DNA from 2 places in the Mesorhizobium sp. M0802 genome. Region 2 is predicted to be linked to the other one. Evidence: predicted binding sites of a transcription regulator. Region 2 holds the regulator's gene; the other holds the start of a gene.
What was found. Region 2 encodes LexA, which represses DNA repair genes until DNA is damaged. Its sites were predicted from a motif close to TGTTCNNNNTGTGTTCNG; they were not measured.

Region 1 (15,015 bases), on a different contig from region 2:
CCTCGGGCAGGATCGGCAGGTCGCCATTGGCCGCGCGCAAGCCGTTGAGCGGATCGAGACCGGTGGCGTCTGCGCCCTTGTCGTCGGTGAGCAGCAGGGAATCGGCTAGCGTCGCCTTGACGCCGGTCCTTTCCTGGCCGGCGGTGGGCGTGGCGCCCAGTGCGGTCGGCGTGAACTCGATGCGAATAGTGTTGAGCCGCGGCCGGTAGTCGGTGGTGCCGACGACATTGTAGCCGCGATCCGGCAGCAGCCACAGCGAACCCTTGTAGCCATCCGCGCCATGGGTCCAGCTTGCGGCGTCGATCGACATGCCGGAGCCGGAGCCGAAGGTCTCGCCGAACTTGTCCTTCTGATCGGCCGGAATGCGGCCGACGCCGACCAGGCCCTTGTTGACGAAGCCGCCAACGGTGGCGGTGCTGTCGGCAAGGGCAGGGGTCAGGGCGCTAAACAGCGCCAATGCGGCGCCGAGCGACACGGTTCGGTGCAGATTTTTCATGGGATAACCTCTTTGTGACGGAACGGGCCGGAACGGCCGGATGACGAAGCCGCCGCAATCGACGATGCCGCGCCCACCGATGAGCGGTCTAGGACGCGAAGATGATAGTTGCGTGACAGACCGTGTCGCACGCGCTCCGGAACCATTTTCCAGCCTGATCCGTTGCACGCGAGCCCAAGCGTCGCCTGCGATGGCCGGTCGAGCCCCGGGCCCAGGAGGGATAAATGGGTTTCGATCAGTATCACGAGCCACCGGAAGAACTGACGCAGGAGGTGCGGACCTTTGCCCGCATGATCACCTCGTTGATCGAAGAGGCCGAGGCGATCAGCTGGTACGAACAGCGCATGTCGGTCGAGAAAGACCCTCAGGCCAAGGCGATCATGAAGAACGCGCAAGGCGAGGAGTTCAAGCATTTCGGCATGGATCTGGAATTCCTGCTGCGCCAGAAGAAAGACTGGCGCACGGAACTGAAGGAAATCCTGTTCACCACCGGCGACATCGTCAAGGCGGCGAGCGGGGCGAGAAGAAGGTGGATTGAGGCCCGCCGGCCTTCCTCCGCGGCGGATCAATCGCTGTCGCGGGCGATCAGCTCCAGCGGCCAGACTTCGCGGATGATGCGCGGACCTTCCGGGCCGGCAAAGGCGGGAAGCGAGGCCAGCAGCATTTCGGCCAGCCGCCGGCCCATCGGCTCCAGCGACGGACGGAAGGCGGTCAGCGCCGGCGAGAAATAACGGCAGAGCGGCGTGTCGACGATGACGATCACCGCGATGTCGTGGCCGGGCCTGATGCCCATCTCGGCCAGTGCTTTGCAGCCGCCGAGCGCCATTGCGTCATTGTTGAAGATGATGGCTGTGGGCCGGTCCTTGGAGAGCATCACGCGCGGCGTCACCTGGTAGCCTCCGGCCTCGTTGATGAAGCCGTCGGCGATCAGGCCGGGGTCGACTTCGATACCATGCCGCTTCAGCGCCTTGCGGTAGCCGTCGAGGAACAGGTAGCCGAAGTTGAGATCAAGCGAAGGGCGGATGGCGGCAATGCGGCGGTGGCCGCGCGCGACCAGCCGGTCGACGGCTTCATCACCCGCCCTCTCGAAATCGATATCGAGCGAAGGATAGGTGTCGTCGCCGGATTGACTTCGGCCAAGCGTGGCGAAGGGAAAGCCGGCCTTGCTGAGATAGTCGATCCGATCGTCTTCCCGCCGTGTGTTGGCCAACACGACCGCGTCGGCCCGGCGCGTCTCAACCACTCGGCGCAGCCTGTCCTGCTGATATTGACCGGGCTCACCCATGACGACCATCAGATCCAGGCCATACTCGGCAAGCCGGCCTTGCAGACCGATCAGGAACGGGATGAAGAACGGTTCGCCATATTGCTGGTCCCCCGGATGCGGTTGCAGCATGAAGGCGATCGAATGGGTGGCGCCTTGCCGCAGGCTGCGGCCGGACTGGTTGGGTGAATAGTTCAGCTGCTTGGCGGCGGCGAGCACGCGCTGGCGGGTGTCGGCATTGACGTCGGCGCGGCCGTTCAGCGCCCGCGACACGGTGCCGATCGAAATGTTCAGGTGACGCGCGAGGTCATGGATGCTGGACGCCAAGGACTTCTCTCCCCCGACCCTTGGCTAGCACCGGCTGCCGCTCAGGCCAAGGCTTCGGGATGATTTTCGCGGGCAGCCGATTGACATTCTAGGCCATCGGGTGTGTTCTCGTAAACGTTTACGGAGAAACGTTTACGGTGGTGCCGTCAATGCCGTGACATTCGGTCTGGAGGGGCCGGACGGGAGGAATGCCGGATGATGAATGCCGTCCTCGTCGGCTGTGGTGCGATGAGCAAGGCCTGGCTCGATGCCGCGAGGCAGATCGACGGGCTGGCCATTGTCGGCCTTGTCGATCTCGACGCCGAACGGGCGAAGGCGAGGGCGCACGAATACGGGCTCGACGGCGCGGTAATCGGCACCAGCCTCGACGCGGTGCTCGACCAGACCAAGCCCGACGCGGTGTTCGATGTCGTGGTTCCTGGCGCCCGCCGCGACGTCGCCTTTTCCGCCTTTGCCCATAATTGCCATCTGCTCACCGAAAAGCCGCTCGCCGACACCCCGGAAAATGCCCGCGCCATTGTCGACGCGGCGCGCCAGGTAGGGCGCGTTCATGCCGTGGTGCAGAACCGCCGCTACGTCGCCAATGTCCGGCGCATCAGGCGCTTTCTCGACTCCGGCGCCATCGGCAAGCCAACCAGCATCCATGCCGACTTCTTCGTCGCGCCGCATTTCGGCGGCTTTCGCGAGGAGATGGCGCATGTGCTCTTGCTCGACATGGCGATCCACACATTCGACGCCGCCCGCTACATGGTCGCAGGCGATCCCGCCGGTGTTTTTTGCCAGGAATGGGAGCCGGCCAATTCCTGGTACCGGCAGGGTTCCTCGGCCAGCGCTATCTTCGATCTCGGTGGCGGCAAGCGGTTCACCTATGCAGGCTCTTGGTGCGCGGCGGGCTTCCGCACCAGTTGGGAGAGCACATGGCGCATCGTCGCCGAGCACGGCAGCCTGGTCTGGGACGGCGAGGACGGGCTGAAGGCCGAAGTTGTGTTGTCGGTCCGCGACGGCCTTTTCGACCTGACCCAGCCCATCATCGTGCCGCCGCTCGATCCCGCCGACCGCATCGGCGGTCATCTCGGCGTCATCAAGGATTTCATCCACGCCATCGAGACCGGTAGCGAGCCGGAAACGCGTGGCAGCGACAACATCAAAAGCCTGGCCATGGTTTTCGGCGCCATCGAAAGCGCCGAGACCGGACGGCGCGTCGCAATCACACAGGAAGCATCATGATGCCAAACCCGCTTCTCGACATCCGGATCGGCACCATGGTGCGGGCCAATCTCGAAGACCCCGCCGCCTACATCAAAGAGATTCTGCCGCTCGGTTTCGAGAGCATCCAGCCCTTCTTCTGGCAGACGCTGGGCGGCAAGGATTTGGCGCGGCTCGCCGGTGAGATTGGCGAGGCGATCGGCGATGCCGATGTCGCCGTGTCGTCGATCGGCGTGTTCGGCAATCCGCTGGAGGATGGCGAGGTCGATCGCGGCGTGCTCGCGGCCTGGGAAACCGTCATCGACAATGCGCATCTGTTCGGCGCTTCGATCGTCAGCGGCTTCACCGGACGTCTGCGTGGCAAGAAGCTGACAGACAGCCTGCCGCGCTTCCGTGAGATTTGGGGTCCGCTGGCCAGGCGCGCCGCAGACAAGGGCGTGCGCATCGCCTTCGAGAATTGCGCGATGGATGGCAACTGGGCGGCCGGCGACTGGAACATCGCCCACAATCCCGATGCCTGGGAGTTGATGTTCAACGAATTGCCCGACGACAATCTCGGCCTCGAATGGGAGCCCTGCCATCAGCTGGTCTATCTCATCGACCCGATGCCGCAGATCCGCAAATGGGCGCCGCGCATCTTCCATGTCCACGGCAAGGACGCGACGGTGCGCTGGGATGTGATCCGCGAGCATGGCGTGTTCGGCAAGCTGCCCTTCGTGCAGATGCGCACGCCCGGTTTTGGCGACAGCGACTGGACGCGGGTGATCAGCGAATTGCGGCTGGCCGGTTACAAGGGCGCCATCGACATCGAGGGCTGGCACGACCCGGTCTATCGCGGCGATCTCGAAATCACAGGCCAGGTGCGCGGGCTGGAATACCTCAAGCAATGCCGGGGAGGAGCGACCTACCTGCCGAACCCAGCGTGACCGAGGGCCGGTGGGAGGAGCCGGCCTGACAGATTGCCAAGCACTGCCGACAAGCACTGCCGAAAAGCGAACGACGAACCCCTCGGCTCACCGAGGACAAAAGGGAGGAACGTGCATGAGCATCGCAATGAGAACGACACTTCTGCGCTCGACCGTCGTGGCCGCCGCCACGGCGCTGTGCGCTGCCATCTCCACTCTGCCGGCGCAGGCGCTCGACGCCCAGTGGTGCAAGGATGTCCACATCCGCTTTTTCGTCGGCGGCGCCGAGGGCGACGCTTTCGGCACCATCGTCTACAATGGCGCCAAGCAGGCGGCGTCCGATCTCGGGCCGAAGGTCGACTACATCTTCTCGCAGTGGGACGTCGAGAAGATGGTGCAGCAATTGCGTGAGGCCGTCGCCGTGAAGCCAAACGGCATTGCCATGATGGGCCATCCGGGCGACGCCGCGATCATGCCGCTGGCCGAACAGGCGCATAAGGACGGCATCAAGATGATGTACCAGAACGTGCCGGTGCCGAAGGTGGTGGACGCGTTCGGCGGCGGCTATGTCGGCGCCCAGCAGGAGCAGCAGGGCCGCGCGCTCGGCACTGAGGCGTTCAAGCTCGGGAAGCTCAAGTCCGGCGACAAGGCAATCATGATCGGTCCGTTCGAGAACGAGGCCCGCGGCGCGCGAGAGCGCGGCACGGTGGCAGCACTCAAGGAAGCCGGCGTCGAGGTCATCCAGCTGTCGTCGCCGCCGAGCGGCGAATGGGCGTCCGACCCCAATCTGGCGATACCGGTGATCACCGCGGCCCTGCTCAACAATCCCGACGTCAAGGCGGTCGGCTATCCCGGCGGCCAGATGCTGGGCAACGTCGCCACCTACATGCAGGCGGCAGGACGCAAGCCCGGCGACATCTTCAACTTCGGCTTCGATACCAGCCCGCAGATCGTCGAGGCGTTCAAGGGCGGCTGGGTGCAGCTGACGGCTGATCAGCAGCCGTTTCTGCAAGGCTATCTGCCGATCCTCAGCCTTTGCCAGCAGGTGGTGCTGGGCCTGGCGCCGATGAATGTCGACACCGGGGCGGGCTTCGTCACGCCGCAGAATTACGAGATCGTCGCCGAGCTCGCCAAGCAGGCGCTGCGCTGACCTCCCAAACTGCCGGCTGGGCGCAAGCCCGGCCGGCAGGACCGCCGGCACCAGGCCGGGATGATACCACAGGAGCGAGGATCGCCATGGCCGAACGCATCATCGAACTGCGCGACATCAGCAAATCCTATGGCCAGGTCTATGCGCTGGGCGGGGTCAATCTCTCGGTCGACCGCGGCGAGGTGGTTGGCTTGATCGGTGACAATGGCGCCGGCAAATCGACGCTGATCAAGATCCTGTCCGGCGTCGTCAAGCCGACCAGCGGCGAGATCCTGGTGCGCGGCAAGCCGGTGACCGGCTGGAGTGCGGCACGCTCGCGCGACGCCGGCATCGAGACGGTTTTCCAGGACCGGGCGCTGGCCGTGCAGCAGACCATCGTGCGCAACATCTTCATGGGCCGCGAACTCACCGGCTTCATGGGCTTTCTGAAGGTCAATAAAGAGATAGAGGAGGCGAGCCGGCTGATGCGCGAGATCGGCTTTACCTCGAAAGTGTTCACGCCGCATTCGATCGTCGGCCAGCTCTCCGGCGGCGAACGCCAGGGCGTGGCGATCGCGCGCGCCATCTACAAGCAGGCGGAGCTGATCATCCTCGACGAGCCGACGACGGCGCTGTCGCTGACCGAGACCGCCAAGGTCTTCCATTTCGTGCGCCAGGTGCGGGCGAGCGGGCGCTCGATCCTCTTCATCGGCCACAACATCCATCACGTCTTCGACATCGCCGACCGCTTCGTGGTGATTGACCGCGGCAAGGTGGCGCTGACCGCCGATCGCACCGAGGTCAAGTCGGCCGAAGAGCTGATCAACTTCATGGAAGACGTTGCGCATCCCGGCGGATTGCCGGGGCTGCACGAGGCCGGCGACGCGGAGAGGGCAGCACGATGAGCAAGACCATGGAACCCGATCTGCAGAGCCCTCTCGGCGGCAAGGCAGCCCGACCCGAGTGGAAGCACCCGTCCGACCACTGGCTGCGCGGTTTCGTCATCGACAACCGCGCAGCGCTCGGCACGCTCGCCGTGTTCATCATCATGATGGCGGCGTTCCTGATCGCCAACCCGACCGTGTTCACCACCTGGTATCTCTACAGATCCGTGCTGACCACGCTGCCCGTTGCGCTGTTCGTGGTGGTGCCGCTGGTGTTCGTCGTCACTTGCGGCGAGATCGACCTGTCGTTTCCCGCAACCATGGGCTTTGCCTCCTGGGTGTTCGCGCTGGTGGTGCAGGCCGGCTATGATCCGTTTCTCGGCATCGCAGCGGCGATTCTCACGGGCACGCTGCTCGGCTTCCTCGTTGGGTCGCTCGTCGTTTATGGCGGGCTGTCGTCGCTGATCGCCACGCTCGGCATGAATTTCCTGCTGCGTGGGCTGATCCAGATCATCAACGAGGGCAGATCGACGGCATTGACCGGTCTCAGCGACAGCTGGGCGTACACCATCTTCTCCGGTCAGGTGTGGGGTTTTCCGGTACAGGTCTTCTGGGCACTCGCCTTCGTCATTTTGTCGGCAATGCTCTACAACCGGCACCGCTTCGGCGCGCAGGTGAGGGTGGTCGGCGACAACCCCGACAGCGCCCAGCAGATGGGCATCGACGTCAAGCGCGTGCGGGTGAAAGTGTTCATCTTCACCGGCATTGGGGCCGCGATCGCCGGCACGTTTTCGGTGATGATCAACTTCACCTGGTGGCCGACCGCGGGCGACGGCTATCTCTTGCCGGTGCTGGCTTCGGTGTTCGTGGGCGGCACGCCGACCTGGGGCGGCATCGGCACGGTTGCCGGCGGCGCCATCGGCGCGGTCACCGTGTCGTTCATCCAGACCGGCGTCGTGGCGGCGGGCTTGAGCGGCTTCTACGTCCAGTTCTTCAACGGCCTGATCATCATCCTGTCGCTGTTGGGGCACAAGTGGAACCAGGCGCGGTACAGGTGAGGGCGGGCTAAATTGACGGGGACGCTCATGTTGCGGACCGCATGCCCCGACGACTGGGCAGACGCCCGTCGCTTCGTCATTCTAGGGCGGAGCAGGAGCGAAGCTCCGTCGCGTAGACCCTGGAATCCATTCCGCGACCTTGGAGTGCAGCTGCGCAGGATTCCGCACCGTGGCAACGCGTTGAAGACGCGGGATGGATCCTCGGGTCTACGCTGCGTCGCTACGCTCCTTGCTCCGCCCGTGGATGACGAGGCGGGGAGGGCTCCGCCAGACTACAACAATGTGGTCGCTTGTAGGACAACAGGACAAGCGGGCGCTCACACCGCCGCGACGAACCCGTCGAGCACGCGTTTCTGGCCGGCCTTGTCGAAGTCGATGGTCAGCTTGTTGCCTTCGATGTTGGAAATGTTGCCGTTGCCGAATTTCTGGTGGAAGACGCGGTCGCCGACACTAAAGGCTGACGGCGTGTCGGCGACGGATTTGGCGACCAGTTCGCCGTCGATGGTGCGGCCTTTGACCGAGGTGCGGCCGGCGCCGTAGCCGCTGTCGGTCTCGCCATAGCCGATGCGCTCGACCTGATGGCCGGAGCGCGAGCCCCAGTTGCGGTCGGTGGCCTCGGTGCGGTTGGCCTGCGCGCGCTGCCAGCCGGGCGTGGCATAGGTGTTGGAAAAGGCGCCGGATTTTTCCGCGCCGACATTGTCGAAGCGCGAGGCGCCGTAGGGGTTCTGCCGTCCTGCGCCCTGGCCGCCACGGCCCGACGCGAACGAACCGCCGCCATAGGAATTGCCGTAGCCGCCATAGGAGTTGCCGCTTTCGGCAACCTCGACATGGGCTTCCGGCAGTTCGTCCAGGAAGCGCGACGGAATGGTCGACTGCCACAGGCCGTGGATGCGGCGGTTGGAGACGAACCACAGATGCAGGTTCTTCTTGGCCCGGGTCAGGCCGACATAGGCGAGACGGCGCTCTTCCTCCAGGCCGGAGCGGCCGCCTTCGTCCAGCGCGCGCTGATGCGGGAACAGGCCTTCCTCCCAGCCGGGGAGAAAAACCGTCTCGAATTCGAGGCCCTTGGCCGAATGCAGGGTCATGATGTTGACGGCATCCAACTCGGCATTCTGCTCGGCGTCCATGACCAGGGCGACATGTTCGAGGAAGGAGCGCAGCGATTCGTACTCCTCCATCGAGCGGATCAGCTCTTTCAAGTTTTCCAGCCGGCCCGGCGCCTCGACCGAACGGTCGTTCTTCCACATGTCGGTGTAGCCGCTCTCCTCCAGAATGGTCTCGGCGAGTTCGGTGTGCGGCGTGGTTTCCAGCGCCTTCTGCCAGCGCTCGAAATTGGCCGCCACTTCGCGCAAGGCCGCGCGCGGTTTCGGCTTCAGCTCGTCGCTTTCCGCAAGCTTGGCGGCTGCCTCCAGCATCGGGATGCGCAAGCTCCGCGCCGTGTCGTGGATCTGGCGGATGGTGGCTTCACCCAGGCCGCGCTTGGGGACATTGACGATGCGCTCGAAGGCGAGGTCGTCGGCGCCCTGCGCGACGACGCGGAAGAAGGCCAGCGCATCGCGGATTTCCATGCGCTCATAAAAACGCGGGCCGCCGATGACGCGGTAATTGAGGCCGAGCGTGACGAAGCGGTCTTCGAATTCGCGCATCTGGAAGGAGGCGCGGACCAGGATGGCCATGTCGTTCAGCTTGTGCTTGGCACGCTGGTAGGTCTCGATGGTTTCGCCGACGGCGCGGGCTTCCTCCTCGGAATCCCAAGCGGCGTGAACATGCACCTTCTCGTCGTCCTCGGCGACCTTCTCGGTGAACAGCGTCTTGCCGAAGCGACCCTCATTGTGGGCGATGAGGTGCGAGGCGGTGCCGAGGATGTGCGCCGTCGAGCGGTAGTTGCGTTCCAGCCGGATGATGGTGGCGCCCGGGAAATCCTTGTCGAAGCGCAGGATGTTGTCGACCTCGGCGCCACGCCAGCCATAGATGGACTGGTCGTCGTCGCCGACGCAGCAGATGTTTACGGTGGCGCGGGTTTCGGCCGAAGAGCGCCCAATCTCCCCCCTTGTGGGGGAGATGTCGGCGGAGCCGACAGAGGGGGGCGCTGTCCCGCCGGCATTTGCATTTTGATTATCGGAGACGCCGCGATCTTTCGCGCCCCCCTCTGTCCTGCCGGACATCTCCCCCACATGGGGGGAGATCGGCTTGCCTTCAGGCCGCTGCGCCAGCAGCCGCAGCCACATGTATTGCGCGGTGTTGGTGTCCTGGTACTCGTCGACGAGGATGTATTTGAAGCGCTTGTGGTAGTCCTTCAGCACGTCCGGATTGGCGCGGAAGATGCGGATCGGGTGGCAGAGCAGATCGCCAAAGTCGCAGGCGTTCAGCGTCTTCAGCCGCTCCTGATAGGCCCTGTAGAGTTCCCGGCCCTTGCCGTTGGCGAAGCTGCGCGCGTCGCCCTCGGCAATGTCGGCGGGGCCTTGGCCCTTGTTCTTCCAGCCGTCGATCATCTGCGCGAACTGCTTGGCCGGCCAGCGCTTGTCGTCGAGGCCTTCGGCCTGGATCAGCTGCTTGATCAGCCGTACGACGTCGTCGGTGTCGAGGATGGTGAAATCGGATTTGAGCCCGGCCAGCTCGGCGTGCCGCCGCAAGAGCTTGACGCCGATGGAGTGGAAGGTGCCGAGCCACGGCATGCCCTCGACGGCTTCGCCGACGAGATGGCCGATGCGCTGCTTCATCTCGCGCGCGGCCTTGTTGGTGAAGGTCACCGCCAGGATCTGCGAGGGGAAAGCCCTGCCGGTGGCCAGGATATGGGCGATGCGGGTGGTCAGCACGCGGGTCTTGCCGGTGCCGGCGCCGGCCAGCACCAGGACCGGGCCTTCGGTGGTTTCCACCGCCAGCCGCTGCTCGGGGTTGAGGCCGTTGAGATAATCGGGCGCGCTGTTGGGGCCGCTGCGGGCCGCCATGGCGCGCGCGGCTATGCCCGACGGGGCCGCGGGCCGCGCATTGGGTTCGTCAAAAAAGGGCATGTCTTCCGCAAAGCCGGACATCTCCCCCGAATGTAGTGATTCGGGAGCGAAAGACCAGAAGTGTCTACGTTTTGTTCTGGTTTGGAAGTGAGATTCTGGGGCGCAGTGCGAATTTCATCGTCCCGACGCCCGACAATGTCGTGGAGGTGCTGCAGCGTGGGAGCGGAATGAAGTCGAGCGTTTGCTCTCGCCTTATGCTGGCAGGGCCAGCTTGACACACGCGGCCTGGGGGAGAAAGCTGGCGACAGGGCAGGGGCGGCTGCCCGTGAGGCGCTGCAAAGCGCATCAGTCGAAGGAGTATCGTCTTGGCTGTCGTCATCACCTCCCTCATCCTGTTCCTCATCGGCCTCGCACTTGGCGGCGGCGGCGTCTGGCTCGCGATGCTGGGCGGCAGCTGGTACTATGTCGTCACCGGTCTCGCCTTCCTCATCGCCGCATGGCTGCTCTTCCGGCGCAAATCGACGGCGCTCTGGCTCTACGCGGCGATCGTGCTCGGCACGCTGGCCTGGGCGGTGTGGGAAATCGGCTTCGACTGGTGGGAACTCGGACCGCGCGGCGGCATCATCGTGCTTCTGGCGCTGTGGCTGCTGACGCCTTGGGCAAGGCGGGGCCTGATCGGCCCCGACGCGCGCGCGCCGCTCATTCTGGCCGTGCTCGCATCGCTCGCCGTCGCCGGTTATTCGATGACGGCCGATCCCAAGGACATCGCCGGCGACCTCAGCGCCGACAAGGTGACGCCGACTGCCGATCTCGGCGGCAATGTGCCTCCGGGCGAATGGCATTTCTACGGCCGTACGCAATTTGGCCAGCGCTATTCGCCGCTCGACCAGATCACGCCCGACAATGTCGCCAAATTGCAGCCGGCCTGGATCTACCAGACCGGCGACGTGAAAGGGCCGGACGATGTCGGCGAAACCACCTACCAGGTGACGCCGCTGAAGGTGGGCGATGCGCTCTATATCTGCACGCCGCACAATTTCGCCATCGCCATCGATGCCGCCACCGGCAAGGAGAAATGGCGTTTCGATCCCAAGATCAAGCTCGACAAGGACCGCCAGCACCAGACCTGCCGCGGCGTGTCCTATTATGCCGATGCCAAGATCGCCGCCGGCCAGCCTTGCGCGACGCGCGTCTATCTGCCGACCTCGGATGCGCGGCTGATCGCGCTCGACGCCGCCAACGGCCAGGTCTGCCCGTCCTTCGCCGAAGCCGGCACGCTCAATTTGTTGACCAACATGCCGTATCCGAAGTCGGGCTATTATTACTCGACCTCGGCGCCGCTGATTGCGGGCGGCAAGATCATCATCGGCGGCGCGGTCAACGACAATTATTCGACGCAAGAGCCGTCCGGCGTCATCCGGGCCTTCGACGTCGACACCGGCGCCCTGGTGTGGAACTGGGATTCCGGCAATCCGGACCAGACAACGCCGCTGGCGGCAGGCCAGACCTACACCCACAACTCGCCCAACATGTGGTCGACGGCAAGCGCCGACGAGAAGCTCGGCCTGCTCTATGTGCCGCTCGGCAACCAGACGCCGGACCAGCTCGGGATGGGCCGCAGCGCCAATGTCGAGAAGTTTTCCTCCTCGATCACCGCGCTCGATCTGGCCACCGGACAAGTGCGCTGGGTGCGGCAGACCGTGCATCACGACCTCTGGGACATGGATGTGCCGGCACAGCCGACCCTGGTCGACATCACCACCGCTGCCGGCGTCGTTCCGGGCCTGGTTGGACCGACCAAGCAGGGCGACCTCTACGTGCTCGACCGGCGCAGCGGCGAGCCGATCATCCCGATCAAGGAAGTGCCGGCGCCGGGCGGCGCTGTCGAGGGCGATCACACGTCGCCGACGCAGCCGGTCTCGGATCTCTCCTTCAATCCGAGGCCGCTGACCGGCGCCGACATGTGGGGCATCACCATGTTCGACCAGCTGGCCTGCCGGATCGAATTCCAGGGCCTGCGCTACGAGGGCCGCTACACCCCGCCATCGGTGCAGGGGTCGCTGGTCTATCCCGGTAATTTCGGCACATTCAACTGGGGCGGCGTCGCCGTCGATCCGGTGCGGCAGGTGATGTTCGGCATGCCGACCTATCTGGCGTTCAAATCGCAGCTCATTCCGCGCGACCAGGTGCCGCCGCCGGATGAGGGGCGCGGCAGCGAGCAGGGGCTGAACCGCAATGAGGGCGCACCCTATGCGGTGGTGATGGGGCCGTTCCTGTCGCCGCTCGGCGTGCCCTGCCAGGCGCCGCCATGGGGCTATGTGGCGGGAGCGGACCTCAGAACCGGCAAGATCGCCTACAAGCACCGCAACGGCACCGTCTATGACATGACGCCGTTGCCCTTGCCGCTGAAGGTCGGTGTTCCCGGCATTGGCGGGCCGATGATCACCGCCGGCGGTGTCGTCTTCCTGGGCGCGGCGGTCGACGACTATCTGCGCGCCTATGACCTGACATCGGGCAAGCAGCTCTGGCAGGCCAGGCTGCCGGCCGGTGGGCAGTCGACGCCGATGACTTACACCGTCGCCGACGGCCGCCAGTTCGTGGTCATCGTCGCCGGCGGCCACGGCTCGGTCGGCACCAAGCCCGGCGACTATGTGATGGCCTATACGCTGCCGAAGTAGCAGCGATGTGACTTAGGTAAGTGATCGGCCCGGCAGATATTCTGGCAATGTCGCGCCGCCCCTCATCTGCCTGCCGGCATCTATACGGGGAGAAGTGCCCGGCAGGGCGATGAGGGGCAGCAGCAGCCTTGGTCAGCTTGCGTAAGAGATGGCCTTTGAGACTGGGCACGGAGCCCAGTACTTCATTGGTTAGCTGCGGCCCTGTTTCGGCCTGCTGGATCAGCGTGGTGACGGCCGACGCCGGTCGACGCGGACCTTCACCATCCGAGCGGCGGCTGCGGCAGCAGCGGAGCGCATTGCCAGCAAGGCAGCAACAGCAAGCACGAGCGCGCTTGCAAGGATCGGAGTAGACAAGGTCATGGCGTTGTTCCTTCTCGTCGGGCTCGCCGCTACGGGCGAGACCATCATCAGCTTCCTTCCATATTGTGGCGGCACCATCGACATTCTCTGAAATGACCAAAATGTGATGGGCGCGTTCCGCGGTGCCGCCGCATCGTTCGATGGCGCAAGCGTCACCCATCCGAGACTGGACCGTGCGAGCTTGCACCCTATCTTGATCCGCGAGTCATCCCGGAGTGACCGTGAGATCATCTCCTAACGAGGAGCACGCCATGACGAAACCCACCGCCGAAGCCGTCAAACCTGCCAAACCTGCCATCACCCAGGCGATGATCGATGCCTATGACGAATACACGCATCTGACGCTCGACCGCCGCCGCTTCATGGAACAGCTGACCAGGCTTGCCGGATCGGGCGCGGCGGCGGCCGCGATCGCGCCGCTGCTTGCGGCGAATTCGGCGCAGGCGGCAATCGTCGCCGACAACGATCCGCGCGTGAAGGCTGAAGATATCACCTATTCCGGCAGCAGCGGTGAGATGAAGGGCTATCTGGTCAGGCCGGCGGACCAGTCCGGCAAGCTCGGCACCGTCATCGTGGTGCATGAGAACAGGGGGCTCAACCCGCATATCAAGGATGTGGCGCGGCGCGTTGCGCTGGAGGGGTTCGTGGCGCTGGCGCCGGATTTCCTGTCGCCGCTCGGCGGCACGCCCGCCGACGAGGACAAGGCGCGCGACATGTTCACCAAGCTCGACGCCAGCCAGGTCACCGCCGATGGCCTGGCGACCATCGCCTATCTCAAGGGCGAGAAGGACGGCAACGGCAAGGTCGGTGCTGTCGGCTTCTGCTGGGGCGGCGGCACGGTCAACAATCTGGCGGTCAACGCGCCCGATCTCGCCGCCGGCGTCGCCTATTACGGCATGCAGCCGAAGGCCGAGGATGTGGCGAAGATCAAGGCGGCGCTGTTGCTGCACTATGCCGGCCTAGACGAGCGCATCGACGCCGGCATCGATGCCTACAAGAAGGCGCTCGACGCCGCCCATGTCGAATACACCGTCTATGTCTATGACGGCGTCAACCATGCCTTCAACAACGACACCTCGGCCGCGCGCTATGACAAGAAGGCAGCCGATCTCGCCTGGGGACGGACGATCGCTTTCCTCAAGGAGAAGCTGGCGTAAGCTTCAGGCCGCCGACGACGCCCATACGCTTTCATAGGCCGGCGACAGCGTAAAACCGGCCGGCAGCACCGAGACCGGGGGCGGGCGCCGCACGCCCTCCTGCAGATAGCGCAACGCCGACACCAGTCCGTTCATCGTGTAGGGCTTGGCGATGACGCCGATCGCGCCGGCGAAATGGTCGGGGATGCGTTTTGGATTGGCGGTCATGAACACCACCATGGAACGGTTACCCTCGCGGATATGCTCGGCAACCTCGACCCCGGTTGGTCCGTCGGCGAGGTGGATGTCGACAAAGGCAATATCGGCATCGGCGGTATCAATCATACCTCTTGCTTCGGCCAACGATGTCGCCCAACCCACAACGCTGTGGCCGGCTTCCTCGACGAGGCTTTCCAGTTCCATCGCCAGCAACGCCTCATCCTCGACGATCAGGACCTTGAGCGGTTCGTTCATGACAGCTTCCCTTTCTGCTGCGGTTCGTTCGGCATCGAGATGACGACCTTTGTGCCCGGGCCGGCGTCGCGCCATTCGATGTCGGCATGCAACTGACGGGCAAGCGACTTGATCAGCCGCATGCCGAAAGAAGCATCGCCACTGGCC
Region 2 (15,015 bases):
CGCAGAATATCCTCCAGGACTTCGACCGCCTGCCAGACATCGCCATATCCGACATAGAGCGGCGTGAAGCCGAAACGGATGGTCGACGGCGCCCGGAAATCGCCGATCACGCCGCGCTCGATCAGCGCGCGCATCACCTGATAGCCATGCGGATGGAGGAACGACACCTGGCTGCCGCGCTGGCTGCCGTCGCGAGGACTTTCCAGTTCAAGCCCGTAGGCGCCGCATCTGGCTTCGACGAGCTGGATAAACAGGTCGGTCAGCGCGATGCTTTTTCTGCGCACCGCCGCCATATCGACGTCGTTCCAGATATCGAGCGCGCCCTTGAGCGCCCGCATCGACAGCACCGGCTGCGTTCCGCACAGGAAGCGGCGAATGCCGCTGCCGACGGCAAAGCCCTGCTCGAAGGCAAAGGGCCGCGCATGGCCCCACCAGCCGCTGAGCGGCTGGTGGGCATCGTCATGGTGGCGCTCGGCCGCGTAGATGAAGGCTGGCGAGCCCGGGCCGCCATTGAGGTATTTGTAGGTGCAGCCGACGGCGAAATCGGCATTGGCACGGTCAAGTTCGACCGGCAAGGCGCCGGCCGTGTGGCAGAGATCCCAGATGATCAGCGCGCCGGCGTCATGTGCCTTGCGCGTCAGCGCCGCCATGTCGCGCAACTGGCCGGATTTGTAGTTGACGTGGTTGACCAGGATGACGGCAACGCTGTCGTCGATCAGCTCCTCGATTGCGGCCGCGTCGACGCCCTCCAGCCGCAGCCGCGTTCCCGGCCGGGTCGAGGCGACGCCTTCGGCCATGTAGAGGTCGGTCGGGAAACTGTCGCCCTCGGCAACGATGACCGACCGATCCGGCCGCATGCCGAGCGCTGCGTGCAGCAGCTTGTAGATGTTGATCGAGGTTGTGTCGCAGACCACCGTCTGCCCATCAGCCGCGCCGATCAGTCGCCCGAGCTGATCTCCGAGTTCCACCGGCATGTTGAACCAGCCGGCGGTGTTCCAGGCGCGAATGAGGTCGTGCGCCCATTCCTGCGTGGCGGCCTGCTGCAGTTCGCTGAAGACGACCGCTGACGCGGCGCCCAGGGAATTGCCGTCGAGATAAATCACGCCTTGCGGCAAGACAAAGCGTTCGCGCATGGAGCGCAGCGGATCGGCGGCATCCATTGCTTCGATTGTAGCGAGATCGGGTGTCGTGCTCATGATCCGGCGCCCCTCCATGGACAAACGCGCGCGGCGGAGCCTGCCGCCCAAACATGCCGGCGATCTTGAGTGGTCGCCCTTGAACTGTCAAACATTATATATAATTCACCCATTGAAAGGCTTTGATATATAATGATCCGCCGAGCGTTTATGTCTGATGGATCACGATGCTGGATGACGAGCAGACCTCGAAGACGGAAGCGGCCTATCGCCTGCTCAGGCGCGATATTCTTGCGACCCGGCTGGCGCCTGCCGCGCCGTTGAAGCTGAGCACGCTGCGCAACACCTACGGCATCGGCTGGACGCCGTTGCGCGAGGCGCTGTCGCGGCTGGAGGCGGAACGGCTTGTGACCGCCATCAGCAACCGCGGGTTTGCGGTCGCTCCCGTCTCTCGGGCGGAGCTCGAGGATTTGGCGCGTGCGCGGCTGGTGGTCGAACTGCCCCTGCTGGTGGAATCGATCGAGGAGGGCGACCGTGAGTGGGAAGACGCGGTCGTTGCCGCCCACTATCGTCTCTCACGGTGCGGGTCTGTTCTCGACGATCCATCGGATGATGCGGTCGACGCGTGGTACGAAAAACACGATGCCTTCCATGCGGCGCTGCTCAGTGCCGCGACATCCAGCTGGCTGCTGCGCTTCAATGCGACGATTTCCGACCAATTGCATCGCCATCACCGCTTTCTGGGTCTGGCCCCGACGCTGCGCGCCGCCGCCGGCCGCACGGATGGCCACCGGAAGGCCGTGGCGGCCCTGCGCGACGCCGTGGCGATCGAACACCATACCGCCCTGATGGAAGCGGCCCTCGATCGCGACGTCGAACGTGCGAAAACTCTGATGACCGCTCACATCGGCTACACGCTGCAGGTCTATGCCCAGAGTGAACCCGGCGCGGATGCTGCGCAGCCCCGTCCGAAAAGGAAGCGGCGATCGTAGCCGACGACGCAGGGCACTTTGTCTTCGTTTCACCCCGTTGCCGGCCAACGACTACGAGCGCCGCTCGCGGTGCCGAACGTCACGCTGAACAAAACGTCAACACATTCATTAAACTTTAAAAGGTTGCGGAACACAACTGGAACAGATAGTGTTTGTTCTGGGTTTGTTTTTTCTGATTCTGGTTTCAGAACCCCTGGGGGCCGCGATGCTGACGCGCAAACAACATGAGCTTCTGATGTTCATCCATGAACGCCTGAAGGAGAGCGGAATCCCGCCGTCCTTCGATGAGATGAAGGAAGCGCTTGACCTCGCCTCCAAGTCCGGCATCCACCGCCTGATCACGGCGCTTGAGGAGCGCGGTTTCATTCGCCGGCTGCCGAACCGGGCGCGCGCGCTGGAAGTGCTGCGGCTGCCCGACTCGATCGCACCAGGCCTCAATGCGGCGAGGAAGTTTTCGCCGAGCGTCATTCAGGGCAGTCTTGGTCAAACCGGCCAAGGGCAAGGCGGCCAAGGACAAGGCGCGATGGGCCAAGGCGGTATCGGTCGCCAGATCAAGCCGGGCTCGCCGTCGCGTTCGATGTCGGCCGGCAATGACGACGCCGTTTCGGCGGTGTCGATCCCGGTGATGGGACGCATTGCTGCCGGTGTGCCGATCGACGCCATCCAGCATCAGACCCATTCGATCTCGGTGCCGCCCGACATGATCATGGGCGGTGAACACTACGCGCTCGAGGTCAAGGGCGATTCGATGATCGAGGCCGGCATTTTCGATGGCGACACGGTCATCATCCGCAATGCCGACACAGCCAGCCCCGGCGAGATCGTGGTGGCGTTGGTCGACGATGAGGAAGCGACCCTGAAACGCTTCCGCCGCAAGGGCGCCTCGATCGCCCTGGAAGCCGCCAACCCGGCCTACGAGACCCGCATTTTTGGACCGGACAGGGTGAAGGTGCAGGGCAAGCTTGTCGGATTGATCCGGCGCTACTGAGCCGGCTTGGGTTTGTACTTTTCACGCTGGTTGTAAGGCGGCAGGCCGCGCGCTTCGCGGGAGAAGCGGCGTTGCTCGTGCCAGGGGCGATACGGCTTGTCGACGGCGAAGCGGATGGTTGGCGCTGCAGCTGCCGATTGCGGATCGAAGAAGACGGCGGCGCTGCCGTCGCGGGCCAGCTGTTTCTTCGTCACGACCAGCACCAGCGGGTCGCGGCACGGATTGTAAGCGGTGGCGTCATCGATGACGATCAGGCTCGCGAAGGCACAGGCCGGCCGCGCCGTCTTGCGGTCTTTCGCAAGCGCTACAATGGCTCCGGAAGGGTGCCGGGCGATACAGAGATCGCCGGTGCAATAGAAGGGCGAGCCGGGCGGCAGATCGAGCGGATCGAGATCGAACCGCGTATCTGTTGCCTCGAAAATCTCAGGTGGGATAATGGTTTCGGCCCGCAGCGCCCGTTTCCAATTGTCCGTGGTGAATTCGTTGGAGCGTTCGCGGTTGAGGGCGAGTTCGCCGCCACCGATCGGCATGGCCACCAGATGCGCATCCTCGGATATGAGCACGTCGGGCGTAAGCACCTGCGGCACCGTCAACAGGCCGGCCAGCGCGAAAGGCACGGCCGCCAACCTGAGCCAGGTGGTGGCCATGGTGGCGATGACGAGGGCGACCGCCACCAACAGCACCGAGCGAATGGAGATCAGCCCGACGGCGTCGACCGGCGAGCGCTCGGAAATCCAGGCCGATATAGCGATCATCGCCATCAGACCCTTGCCCATCACATAGAGGAACGGCCCGTCGGCGCCGAACGGCATCGCCAGTGCGCTGAGCACGGCAAAGGGCATGACGATCAACGAAACAATCGGCATCACGGCCAGATTGGCGATCAGGCTGAGCGGCGACACACGCTGAAAATGCCAGATGGCGAACAGCAAGGTTGCACTGCCGGCGATGATCGAGGTCATGGCGAGGCCGCCCATGGCCAGCGCGAATTTTCGCGACAGGAAGCCGACGAAGGAGCGCTTTGCCGGCGGCGTTCTCACCTTGTCGGCGCGGTAATCGGCCCAGCCGGCATAGGCGCCGACAAGGGCGGCGGTGGCGGCAAACGACATCTGGAAGCTGGGACCGACCACCTCGTGCGGCGACACCAGGATGACGGCAATGGCGGAGATCGCCAGATTGCGCATGGTGAGTGCGGCGCGATCAAACAGCACGGCGACAAGCATGACCGCCAGCATGATGAAGCTGCGCTCGGCGGCAACCACGACGCCTGAAATGACGAGATAGGCGGCGATGGAGACGAGTGCTGCCACTGCTGCATATTTCTTGACTGGGCGGCGCGAAGAGAAATCGGGAAACAGCGCAAAGGCGCCACGCAGCAACGCCATGATGGTGCCGGCAACCAGCGCCATGTGCAGGCCGGAGATGGAGATGATGTGGTAGATGCCGGTGCGCCGCATCGCTTCGTTGACCTCGTCCGGGATGCCGGCGCGCACCCCGACAATCAACGCCGCGGCAATCTCGCCTTCGGCGCCGCCGATCTTGCCCCTGATATGGTCGGCAATGTTTTCGCGCGCGTTCTCGATTGCCGAGGAGAGCCGCGCGGCCAGCGGCGGCGGTCCCTGCGTAGCAATGGTTTTCGGATTGCCGAGAAAGAAGCCGCTGCCGCCGATACCGGTGAAATAGCTGTCGAAGGAGAAATCGTAGCTCTCCGGCCGCACCGGACCGGTCGGCGGCAACAGCCTGGCATAGCCGGTGATCAGGGAGCCGGCGGTCATATCGGCGGGAACGGTCCGCGCCGAGAGCCTGACCCGCTCCGGGGCGTAGCGCAGCTTGGGGTAAGCGGTCGAAACCACGTCAAGCGTCAGCCTGATGCGCCCGCTCTCCATCTGTTCGAGACTGACGACGCGGCCGGTCAGCCGTGTCTGGATCTCGGAGCCGAGCATCTGCGTTCCGGCGCGCCAGGTCTCGACTTTGGCGGCGACGACGCCGAGCGCGCACAGCATCGCGGCCATGCAGAACAGATGCGTCCTCGGCCGAGGTCGCGTGGCGACAGCGCAACATGTCGCCAGCACCACAATGGCGATTGGCTGCGCAAAGCCGGGCTCGCCGGCCAGCGAGAAATAAATGATGACGCCGGCCGCCAGGAAAACCGGCACCAGCAGGAAGGCGACGCCCCGGTCGAGCTCCGTGTTGGCGGCCACGGCAAGGCTGCGGCGGAGCGCGGGCCATGACGGACGGCGAAGCCGTCTGCGCAGACGGGCGATAGATCCGGGCGCTGTGACTTGCGCCGGCAAGGCGTGACCGGGCAGCGCAGGCGCGACGCCGGGATGCGGCTCAGGCAGCGCGAGGGGCAGCGGCTCGGCATAGGGACTATCGGCAAACAGCGAGCGTTCGCTGACGCTTGCCTCGGCGCCTTCGCCTTCCTTCGTGCCCCGGCCACGTCCAGCCATCGGGTCTGCCCCTTGCGCCCCAGACCTCCTATGCTACATGAACGCGCAAAGCGCGAAAGTCCGTGCGGTCGCGTCCACCGCGCCGGAATTGACCATCACTCGCCAAGGACGCTCAATCCTCAATCATATCCCGGCCCTCCGCCCTCAGGCGAGCAAGCCCATCGCGCATTGCCTTCAATTGTTCGGGTGTATGACCCTGCCATTCAGCGAGCTCCCCCAGGATGAGCAACGGCTCACGGGAGCGGTAGGATTTCGTCGGATTACCGGGAAATTTTTTATCGGTCAGGTTAGGGTCATCCATGAAAAACCCCGTCGGCTTTACGATGTAAATCCTTTGACGACCGTCACCCGTTGCAAGCTCTGCTCCCCAGATGGCGGCTTCAAGTGTCTGGGTGAAATAGACCCATGACAGTGGTTTACCTCTGAAATTGGAAGGGTGGCCGACGCTCAGCAGATCCCCCGGTTTCAAATCCGCCCGGGTACCATGGTAGAACGGATCACCCTCCGTAGGGTCGGCGTTTCTGGTCATCGGTAGTCCTTCTTTCAATCTTGCCTCCTTAGTGGCGAGACCGGACTGCACACAGTTGCGGTGTTCACGATAATGATTGCAGAAAGGTCAATATGCGTGACCAAGCCAACGCTGTCACGGCGGCGTTGTAGTCGGGCAGTCCGCCTCCGTGAAGAAATGTCCGCTCGTCAGAGGGGGCTACCACCGTCGCAGCGATGTTCCAGGCACTGTGACGGACGCTGCAGCCGAATGGAACCCAGACATTGACGCTGCTGCCAAATGAGGTTGCGCGGAGGTGCGAACAGATTTTGTGCTACAAGGCTCCGGCGCCCGTTGACGCAACCGATAATTGCCGACGTGCCCCGGCCTCGTCCAGCCATCGGGTCTGCCCCTTGCGCCCCAGACCTCCTATGCTACATGAACGCGCAAAGCGCGAAAGTCTGCGCGATCACGCCCCGCTTTCCAAGGTTCCCGAGAGTTCCATGTCCGACACGGTCGTCACCCGTTTTGCCCCCTCGCCCACCGGCTATCTGCATATAGGCGGCGCGCGCACCGCACTGTTCAACTGGCTGTACGCCAAGCACACCGGCGGCACGATGGTGCTGCGCATCGAGGACACCGACCGCGAACGCTTCAACGAGGCGGCGACACAGGCCATTCTGGATGGGCTGACCTGGCTCGGCCTTTCCTGGGACGGTGAGGCCATATCGCAGTTCGAGCGCGCGCCGCGCCACCGTGAGGTGGCCGAGGAGCTGGTGCGCCTGGGCAAGGCCTATTACAGCTACGAGACGCCTGCCGAGCTCGAGGCGATGCGCGAGGCCGCACGCGCCAAGGGCTTGCCGCCGCGCTACAACGGCCAGTGGCGCGATCGTGCCCCCTCGGAGGCGCCTCCCGGCGTCAAGGGCGCCATCCGCATCAAGGCGCCGACCGAGGGCGAAACCGTGGTGCACGACCGTGTGCAGGGCGAGGTGCGCTTCCCCAACAAGGACCTCGACGATTTCATCATCCTGCGCTCGGACGGCAATCCGACCTACATGCATGCCGTCGTCGTCGACGACCATGACATGGGCGTCACCCACATCATCCGTGGCGACGACCATCTGACCAACGCCGCGCGCCAGACGGTGATCTACAACGCGATGGGCTGGGACGTCCCGTCGATGTCGCATATCCCGCTGATCCACGGCGCCGACGGCGCCAAGCTGTCGAAGCGGCACGGCGCACTCGGTGTCGAGGCTTATCGCGCCATGGGCTATCTGCCCGAGGCACTGCTCAACTATCTGGCAAGGCTCGGCTGGAGCCATGGCGACGACGAGATCATGTCGATCAAGGACATGATCTCGTGGTTCGACATCGGCGATGTCAACAAGAGTGCGGCGCGCTTCGACTTCGCCAAGCTCGAGTCGATCAACGGCGCGCATATGCGCAAGATGGCCGATACCGAGCTGTTCGACATTTTCGTCGCCACTCTGCAATACCTCGAAGGCGGATCTGCTATCGCCGCCCGTCTCGACGACGCCAGGAAGGCGCAGCTGCTGGCCGCCTTGCCGGGCCTGAAAGAGCGCGCCAAGACGCTGGTGGAACTGGCCGATGGCGCGGCCTTCCTGTTCGTCGAGCGGCCGCTGCCGATCGACGAGAAGGCGGCAGCACTGCTCAGTGCCGACGCGCGCGCTATCCTGCGCGGCGCACATGCCGCTTTGCAGACTGTTTCGGGCGATTGGTCGGCTGCCGCGGCTGAAGCCGCGGTGCGCGAGTTCGCAGCGGCCGGCGGCCACAAGCTCGGCGCCGTGGCCCAGCCGCTCCGGGCGGCCCTTACCGGCCGTAGCACCTCGCCCGGCGTGTTCGACGTGCTTGCCGTGCTTGGCCGCGAGGAAAGCCTGGCGCGGATTGCGGATCAAATCGATTAGGAGCGAGCTGGCCCAAAAAGATTGGCATTGAAAGGCGGGTTTCGCAGTGCAACATTAGGCCTTGGCCCAATCTGGCACGCACCTCCTAAAATGCGGTGGCGAGTTCGCGCATTCCGGTGATTTCGACGTGTCGTTTGCAGGAATTGCCTTGCCGGCATGAGGAACATGAAGGAGTTTGAGAATGAGCGAAGCTGCGACAAGACTGGAACCCGGCAGCAAGACGACGCACCCGTCGACTGCCACGCTCGAACTGGCCGGCAAGACGCATGAATTCAAGGTGCGAAGCGGCTCGGTCGGGCCCGACGTCATCGACATCGGTGCGCTCTACAACACCACCGGCGCCTTCACCTACGATCCCGGCTTCACCTCGACGGCGAGCTGCGAGTCGGCGATAACCTTCATCGACGGCGATGCCGGCATCCTGCTTCACCGCGGCTACCCCATCGACCAGCTGGCCGAGCATGGCGACTTCCTCGAAGTCTGCTACCTCCTGCTCTACGGCGAACTGCCGACCAAGGCGCAGAAGGACGATTTCGACTACCGGGTAACGCGCCACACCATGGTGCATGAGCAGATGTCGCGCTTCTTCACCGGCTTTCGCCGCGACGCGCATCCGATGGCTGTGATGTGCGGCGTGGTCGGCGCGCTGTCGGCCTTCTATCACGACTCCACCGATATTTCGGATCCGTATCAGCGCATGGTCGCCTCGATGCGGCTGATCGCCAAGATGCCGACGATTGCGGCCATGGCCTACAAATACCATATCGGCCAGCCCTTCATTTACCCGAAGAACGAGCTGAACTTCGCCGCCAACTTCCTGCATATGTGCTTTGCGGTGCCGTGCGAGGAATACAAGATCAATCCGGTGCTGGCGCGCGCCATGGAGCGCATCTTCATCCTGCATGCCGACCACGAACAGAACGCCTCGACCTCGACCGTGCGGCTTGCAGGCTCGTCGGGCGCCAATCCGTTCGCCTGCATCGCCGCCGGCATCGCCTGCCTGTGGGGCCCGGCGCATGGCGGCGCCAATGAGGCGGCGCTCAACATGCTGGGAGAAATCGGCCATGTCGACCACATCCCGGAATTCATCGCCCGCGCCAAGGACAAGAACGATCCGTTCCGGCTGATGGGCTTCGGCCATCGCGTCTACAAGAACTACGATCCTCGTGCGAAAATCATGCAGAAGACGGCGCATGAAGTGCTGGGCGAACTCGGCATCAAGGACGATCCGCTGCTCGACATCGCCATGGAGCTGGAAAAGATCGCGCTGACCGATTCCTACTTCATCGAAAAGAAGCTCTATCCGAACGTCGATTTCTATTCCGGCATCACGCTGAAGGCGCTGGGCTTCCCCACCACCATGTTCACCGTGCTGTTCGCGGTCGCGCGCACCGTCGGCTGGATCGCGCAGTGGAAGGAAATGATCGAGGACCCGCACCAGAAGATCGGCCGCCCGCGCCAGCTCTATACCGGCGCGCCGGAACGCGACTACGTGCCGATTGCGAAAAGGTGAAAGAGGGTGAATGGTGAATGGTAAGTAGCGAATAGCAGGTAGTAAGTAGCAGGTAGTAAGTAGCAGCTTGATTATAGGCGAGAGCGCGTTAATCCTATTCACTATTCACTATTCACTATTCACTATTCACTATTCACTATTCACTATTCACCGTTCACTCCTTACTAAGCCCTATTCGCTCTCCCGATGTGGCGAAGAACGACATCGGCGGCGATGTCGCCGGAGGGCCTGTCGGTGGCCATGCGTCTGGCAACCTCGCCAAAGCCGTCCTTTTGCCAAGCGCGGTAGGCGGTGTCTGAAAACAGTGCCTCGAGCTGCCGCGCCAGATAGTGCGGCCGCACATACTGGTTGTAGCTTTCCGGCACGACCGGCCGGTCGGCGATAAGGTTGGGCAAAGCAGCGCTCCACACCGTGATCAGGCTCTGCGCCATCAGCATGATCGGATCGAACTTGTAGCAAGAGATCATCGGTACACCCGACAACGCCAGTTCCAGTGACACCGTTCCAGACGCAATCAGCGCCGCATCGGCCTTGCCGAAGGCCTGCCACTTGCGCTCGGGATCGAGGATGACTTCCGGCTCCTGATCCCAGCGCGCCACCGATGTTTTGACCAGTTCGGCGACATGCGGCACCGTCGGCAGCAACAGCCGCAGCCGGTGGCCGCGCGCGCGAAGCGCCGACGCCGTCTCGCCGAACGGACCGATGAGCCGGCTCACCTCGCCGCGCCGCGACCCTGGCAGGACGAGCAGCGTCTTGACGTGATCGGCCGAGAGATCGCGTGGCTGGGCTTGCGCCCTGGCCGCGCCCAGCACGCCTGGATCATGCGTGAGGCGATGTCCGACGTAAGTGCCGGGCGGGCCGCCGAGGCGGCTGAGCTCCTTTACCTCGAAAGGCAGGATGCACAGTATGTGGTCGACATAGGGCTTCATCGCGGCCGCCCTGCCCGGCCGCCACGCCCAGACGCTCGGGCAGACATAATGGATGATCGGGATCGACGGATCGGCGGCGCGGATCTTTTTGGCGACGCGCAGCGAGAAATCGGGGCTGTCGATGGTGATCAGACAGTCGGGTTTTTCGGCGGCGACAACGCTCGCCGTCTGGCTGATCCGCCGCATCAGGCGCGGCAAGTCACGCAGGATGGCGCTGAGCCCCATCAGCGCGATCTCGGCGCCGTCGAACAGCGGCGCCAGTCCGAGCACCTGCAGATGCCGCCCGCCAGTGCCGACGAGTTGCACCTCGCGCCCGGTCATGCGCTTCAGCGCCTGCACGATGTCGGCGCCCAGCAGGTCGCCGGATTCTTCGCCGGCGACGATGGCAATCTTCAGCGGCTTCTCAGCTGCCATGGACAGACTCCGCAGCCGGCAGGCCGAACACGAACAGGCCGAGCGCATTGGCGCGCGCGACAACGGCGGGGCCTTCGAGGATGAGCGAACGGCCGGCTTCGACGGCAATGCCGGCGAGCCCCGCGGCATGCGCCGCCTCGACGGTCTGGGGGCCAATAGATGGCAGATCGGCACGCAATTCCTGGCCAGGCTTGGCGCATTTGACCAGGACACCGCGCGTCTTGCCGGCCAGCCTGCCATGGCCGCGCAACTGCTGCGTCCGCTCGAGCAGTCCGTGGGTGCCCTCGACGCCTTCCAGGGCAACAGTGCGGCCACCGATGGCAATTGCCGCCTGACCAATGTCGAGCGCGCCGATGGCCTTTGCCGCCGCGTGTGCCGCCTCGATATCGCGCCAGTCGGACTTTCGCGGCACTGCTTTGGTCAGCGGCCCTTCGGCCGCGACGAGCCGGGGCACGACTTCATGCGCACCGACAACCTTGACGCCCCGTGCCTCCAGGCCGCGGGTCAATATCTTCAACAGCCCGTCATCGCCGCGGGCAAGCGCCATGGCGAGCGAGGGTATAAGCGCCAATAGCCCAAGGCTCGGGCGCATGTCGACCAACCGCGGCCTGCGCCTGATCTCGCCGGCAAGCACAAGATGGGTGATCCGCCGGCGCCTCAGCAACGCAACCAGCGAGCCGATGTCTTCCAGCGCAAGGCTTTCATGCTCATAGATTGTGAGGTCGGACTGACGGTCGGCCTGACCTTCGACCAGGATGATGACGGGCGGATGTCCGGCCTCCGCCAGGCCGGCGGCAACTTCGACCGGCAAGCTACCGCCGCCGGCAATGATGCCGACCCTGGCGTCCGGCGCAAGATCGAGGCCCGTTGAAGTGGCCTCAGCCTTCGTCATCGGCATCGTCGCCGTCGCCACCCTTAAGCGACGGGACGGCAAAATGCCGCTTGCCGCGACTGGTGATGAAATCGATGATTTTCATGGCCGTCGGCGACGACGCAAACTCGGCCTTGGCGAATTCGATGTTCTCGCCGACAGTGCGGGAGCGGTCGAAGATGGTCTTGTAAGCCTTGCGCAGCAGGTAGATTTCGGCGCGCGGCAACCCGGCGCGCTTCAGGCCGATGATGTTGAGTCCACGCAGGCTGGCGCGATTGCCCACCGCAATGGCGTAGGGAATGACATCGCCGACAAAAGCCGAGCAGCCGCCGAGAAAGGCGTTGTCACCAACACGCACGAACTGATGAACGGCGCTGAGGCCGCCGATATAAACGCTGTCACCGACCTCGCAATGGCCGCCCAGGGTCGCGCCATTGGCGAAGGTGGCGTTTTTGCCCACGACGCAATCGTGAGCGATGTGGGCATAGGCAAGGAAATTGCCGTTGTCGCCGACGGTCGTCTCGCCGCGGCTGGAATCGGTGCCGAGATGCATGGTCACGCCTTCGCGGATCGTGCAGTTCTGGCCGATGACCAAAGTGGTGCGGCCGCCCTTGTGCTTGGTGTTCTGCGGCGGTCCGCCCAGTGTCGCCATTGGATAGACCTTGGTCGCGGCGCCAATGGTTGTCGCGCCCAGCACCGAGACATGGCTGACCAGTTCGACGCGGTCACCGATCACGGCGTCAGCGCCGACATAGCAGAAAGGTCCTATGAAGGCGCCTTCGCCGATCTGCGCGCCGGCCTCGATGACGGCCGAGGGGTGGATTGAAGTCTGTATTTTCATGAGCATTTCGAACCGTCAGCCGGTAACCATCATTGCCGAGATCTCGGCTTCGGCGGCCTTTGTGCCCTCCACCATGGCCTCGCAGGCGAATTTGAGCAGGTTGCCGCGCATCTTGATTTTCTTGACGTGGATCTTCAACTGGTCGCCTGGGACGACCGGTTTGCGGAATTTCGCGTTGTCGATGGTCAGGAAATAGACCAGCGACGGCTTTTCCGTGTTGAGGTTACGGATGCAGATCGCGCCGGCGGTCTGCGCCATGGCCTCGACGATGAGCACGCCCGGCATCACCGGCTGGTCCGGGAAATGGCCCTGGAAATGCGGCTCATTGATGGTCACGTTCTTGATGCCGATGGCAGAATCATTGCCGTCGATTTCGATGATGCGGTCGATCATCAGGAACGGATAGCGATGCGGCAAAAGCTTCATCAACCCCAATATATCGACCGCTTCGAGCGTCGCCGGCACCATCTCAGCTACTTCCCCCTTCGCCCTGCTTGCGCGTCCTGGCGAGCTTCCTCAGCATGGCGATCTCGCGCATGGCTTCCGCCATCGGCTGCGCCGGATAGCCTCCCCAGATCTCGCCCGCCGGCACGTTGCTCATGAACCCGCTTCTTGCAGCAAGCTTGGCCCCTGATCCGATGGTCAAATGATCGGCAAGGCCAACGCCGCCGCCCATGGTGACACCGTCGCCGACGGTGACGGAGCCGGAAATACCAGAGAGCCCGGCAATAATGCAATTGCGGCCGATGCGAACGTTATGGGCGATCTGCACCAGATTGTCGATCTTGGTCCCCTGACCGATGACCGTATCCGACATGGCGCCGCGATCGACGGTCGTGTTCGAGCCGATTTCGACATCGTCCTGAATGATGACGCGGCCGACCTGCGGCACACGCTCAGGGCCTTTGGCGCCGCCGACAAAGCCGAAGCCGTCCTGGCCGATCCTGGCGCCGCCATGAATGATGACGCGGTTGCCGATCAGCGCGTACTGGACGCTGACACCTGGTCCGATATAGCCGTCGCGGCCGATCTGGCATGACGGACCGATAACGGCGTGGGGGGCAATGACCGTTCCGCTGCCGATGCAAGCACGCGGGCCGACGACGGCTCCGGCCTCGATGATCGCGCCTGCCTCGATATGCGCCGTGGTATCGACATGAGCTTGCGGCGAGACCCCGGTTTCGCTGGTCATCGGACCCGGCGTAGCCGCTGTCGGGAACAGCAGCCGGCCGATCATGGCGAAGGCCTGCTGCGGGCGCGGATGCACCAGAACCGCAATGCCGGCCGGCGCCTTGCCGGCGAACTCGGCGGGACAAAACACGGCCGCCGCTTTCAGCGACTGCATCAGCGCGAAATTGCGCTTGCCGTCGACGAAGACGAGCGCACCCTCGCCGCCTTCGTTGGCTGGCGCCAACGCATCGATCGATATGTGGGCAAGATCGGAATCGACAAGCGATGCGCCGGTCAGATTCGCGACTTCGCCGGCCGTATACCGGCGTGATGGCGCGAAGAACACCGGATCGGTCATTCCAGAAGCAATATCCAGCTAGGTCGGATCAATTCTCTTCCGGACCCCAACGGCCCGGAAGCATCGTTACCGCAAGATCAGAAGCGGCTCGACATGCCGAAGTTGAATTCCTGCACGTCGTCGGTCTTTTCCTTCTTGACGGGCATCGCGTAGTCGATGCGGATCGGGCCGAAGGGCGATGACCACAACAAGCCGACACCAACCGACGCGCGCAACTTCATATCAACCGAGGCCTGAGTGACGCCAGGAGTATCAATCTTGCTGCCGTACAGTGTGGCGGCATCAGCAAACACAGCGCCACGCACGCCAAAGCTTTCCGGAATGACCGGTATCGGGAACTGAGCTTCCGCCGAAGCATTGAAATAGGTGGTGCCGCCGAGGTGGTCACCTGTTGCAATATCCACAGGGCCAATGCCACCATACTCGAAGCCGCGGATCATGCGGTCGCTGCTCTTGAACTGATCGAAGATACGCAGTCCATTATCGCCATAGCCCGCGATATGGCCAGCACCGCCGGAGATCAGGCCGACCAGATCCAACTGTTCTGATAGAGTCTGGTAGACGGTGCCGCGACCGGTAACCTTGACGAATTTGGCATCGCCACCAAGGCCGGCCACTTCCACAGTCGTGGTGGCGTAGATGCCTTCATGCGGGCTCTTCATGTCGTCTATGGTGTTGTAGACCAAGCCGAGACTGACGGACGATTTGATCCAAGGGCTTTCATCAATACCCTCTCGAATTGCGGCAGAAACGTCGCATTTCGAGGGATCATAGGTGCCGCTGGTCAAGCAGTCATCATCATATTTATACTTTTCCTGCGCGATATTGTACGCTAGCTGCGTCGAGATATTATCGGTGATCGGCAGGCCGAAGCGAACCGTCGCACCCAGCGTCTCGCTGTCGTAGTCCGAATAATTTCGCGTCTGCTGGAAGATATC

Region 1: a site for LexA is predicted at 10,342-10,359, ahead of NKI10_RS07825 (ATP-dependent helicase). Genes of this name have one in related genera too.

The regions. Positions count from the first base shown of each region.
Region 1 is NZ_JAMYOY010000003.1:388,718-403,732, reverse strand. It holds gene NKI10_RS07865 (esterase-like activity of phytase family protein) at 1-496, opposite strand, end outside; partial or broken gene NKI10_RS07860 (ferritin family protein) at 721-1,034, shown strand; gene NKI10_RS07855 (LacI family DNA-binding transcriptional regulator) at 1,062-2,087, opposite strand; gene NKI10_RS07850 (Gfo/Idh/MocA family protein) at 2,283-3,314, shown strand; gene NKI10_RS07845 (sugar phosphate isomerase/epimerase family protein) at 3,311-4,219, shown strand; gene NKI10_RS07840 (substrate-binding domain-containing protein) at 4,335-5,348, shown strand; gene NKI10_RS07835 (ATP-binding cassette domain-containing protein) at 5,435-6,232, shown strand; gene NKI10_RS07830 (ABC transporter permease) at 6,229-7,269, shown strand; gene NKI10_RS07825 (ATP-dependent helicase) at 7,587-10,301, opposite strand; gene NKI10_RS07820 (glucose/quinate/shikimate family membrane-bound PQQ-dependent dehydrogenase) at 10,586-12,898, shown strand; gene NKI10_RS07815 (dienelactone hydrolase family protein) at 13,510-14,415, shown strand; gene NKI10_RS07810 (response regulator) at 14,419-14,868, opposite strand; gene NKI10_RS07805 (histidine kinase dimerization/phosphoacceptor domain -containing protein) at 14,865-15,015, opposite strand, start outside.
Region 2 is NZ_JAMYOY010000005.1:242,026-257,040, reverse strand. It holds gene kynU (kynureninase) at 1-1,196, opposite strand, end outside; gene NKI10_RS11020 (GntR family transcriptional regulator) at 1,364-2,128, shown strand; gene lexA (transcriptional repressor LexA) at 2,334-3,116, shown strand; gene NKI10_RS11010 (ComEC/Rec2 family competence protein) at 3,110-5,566, opposite strand; gene arr (NAD(+)--rifampin ADP-ribosyltransferase) at 5,679-6,095, opposite strand; gene gltX (glutamate--tRNA ligase) at 6,557-7,981, shown strand; gene gltA (citrate synthase) at 8,163-9,494, shown strand; gene lpxB (lipid-A-disaccharide synthase) at 9,659-10,837, opposite strand; gene NKI10_RS10985 (LpxI family protein) at 10,827-11,729, opposite strand; gene lpxA (acyl-ACP--UDP-N-acetylglucosamine O-acyltransferase) at 11,716-12,549, opposite strand; gene fabZ (3-hydroxyacyl-ACP dehydratase FabZ) at 12,565-13,017, opposite strand; gene lpxD (UDP-3-O-(3-hydroxymyristoyl)glucosamine N-acyltransferase) at 13,019-14,077, opposite strand; gene bamA (outer membrane protein assembly factor BamA) at 14,155-15,015, opposite strand, start outside.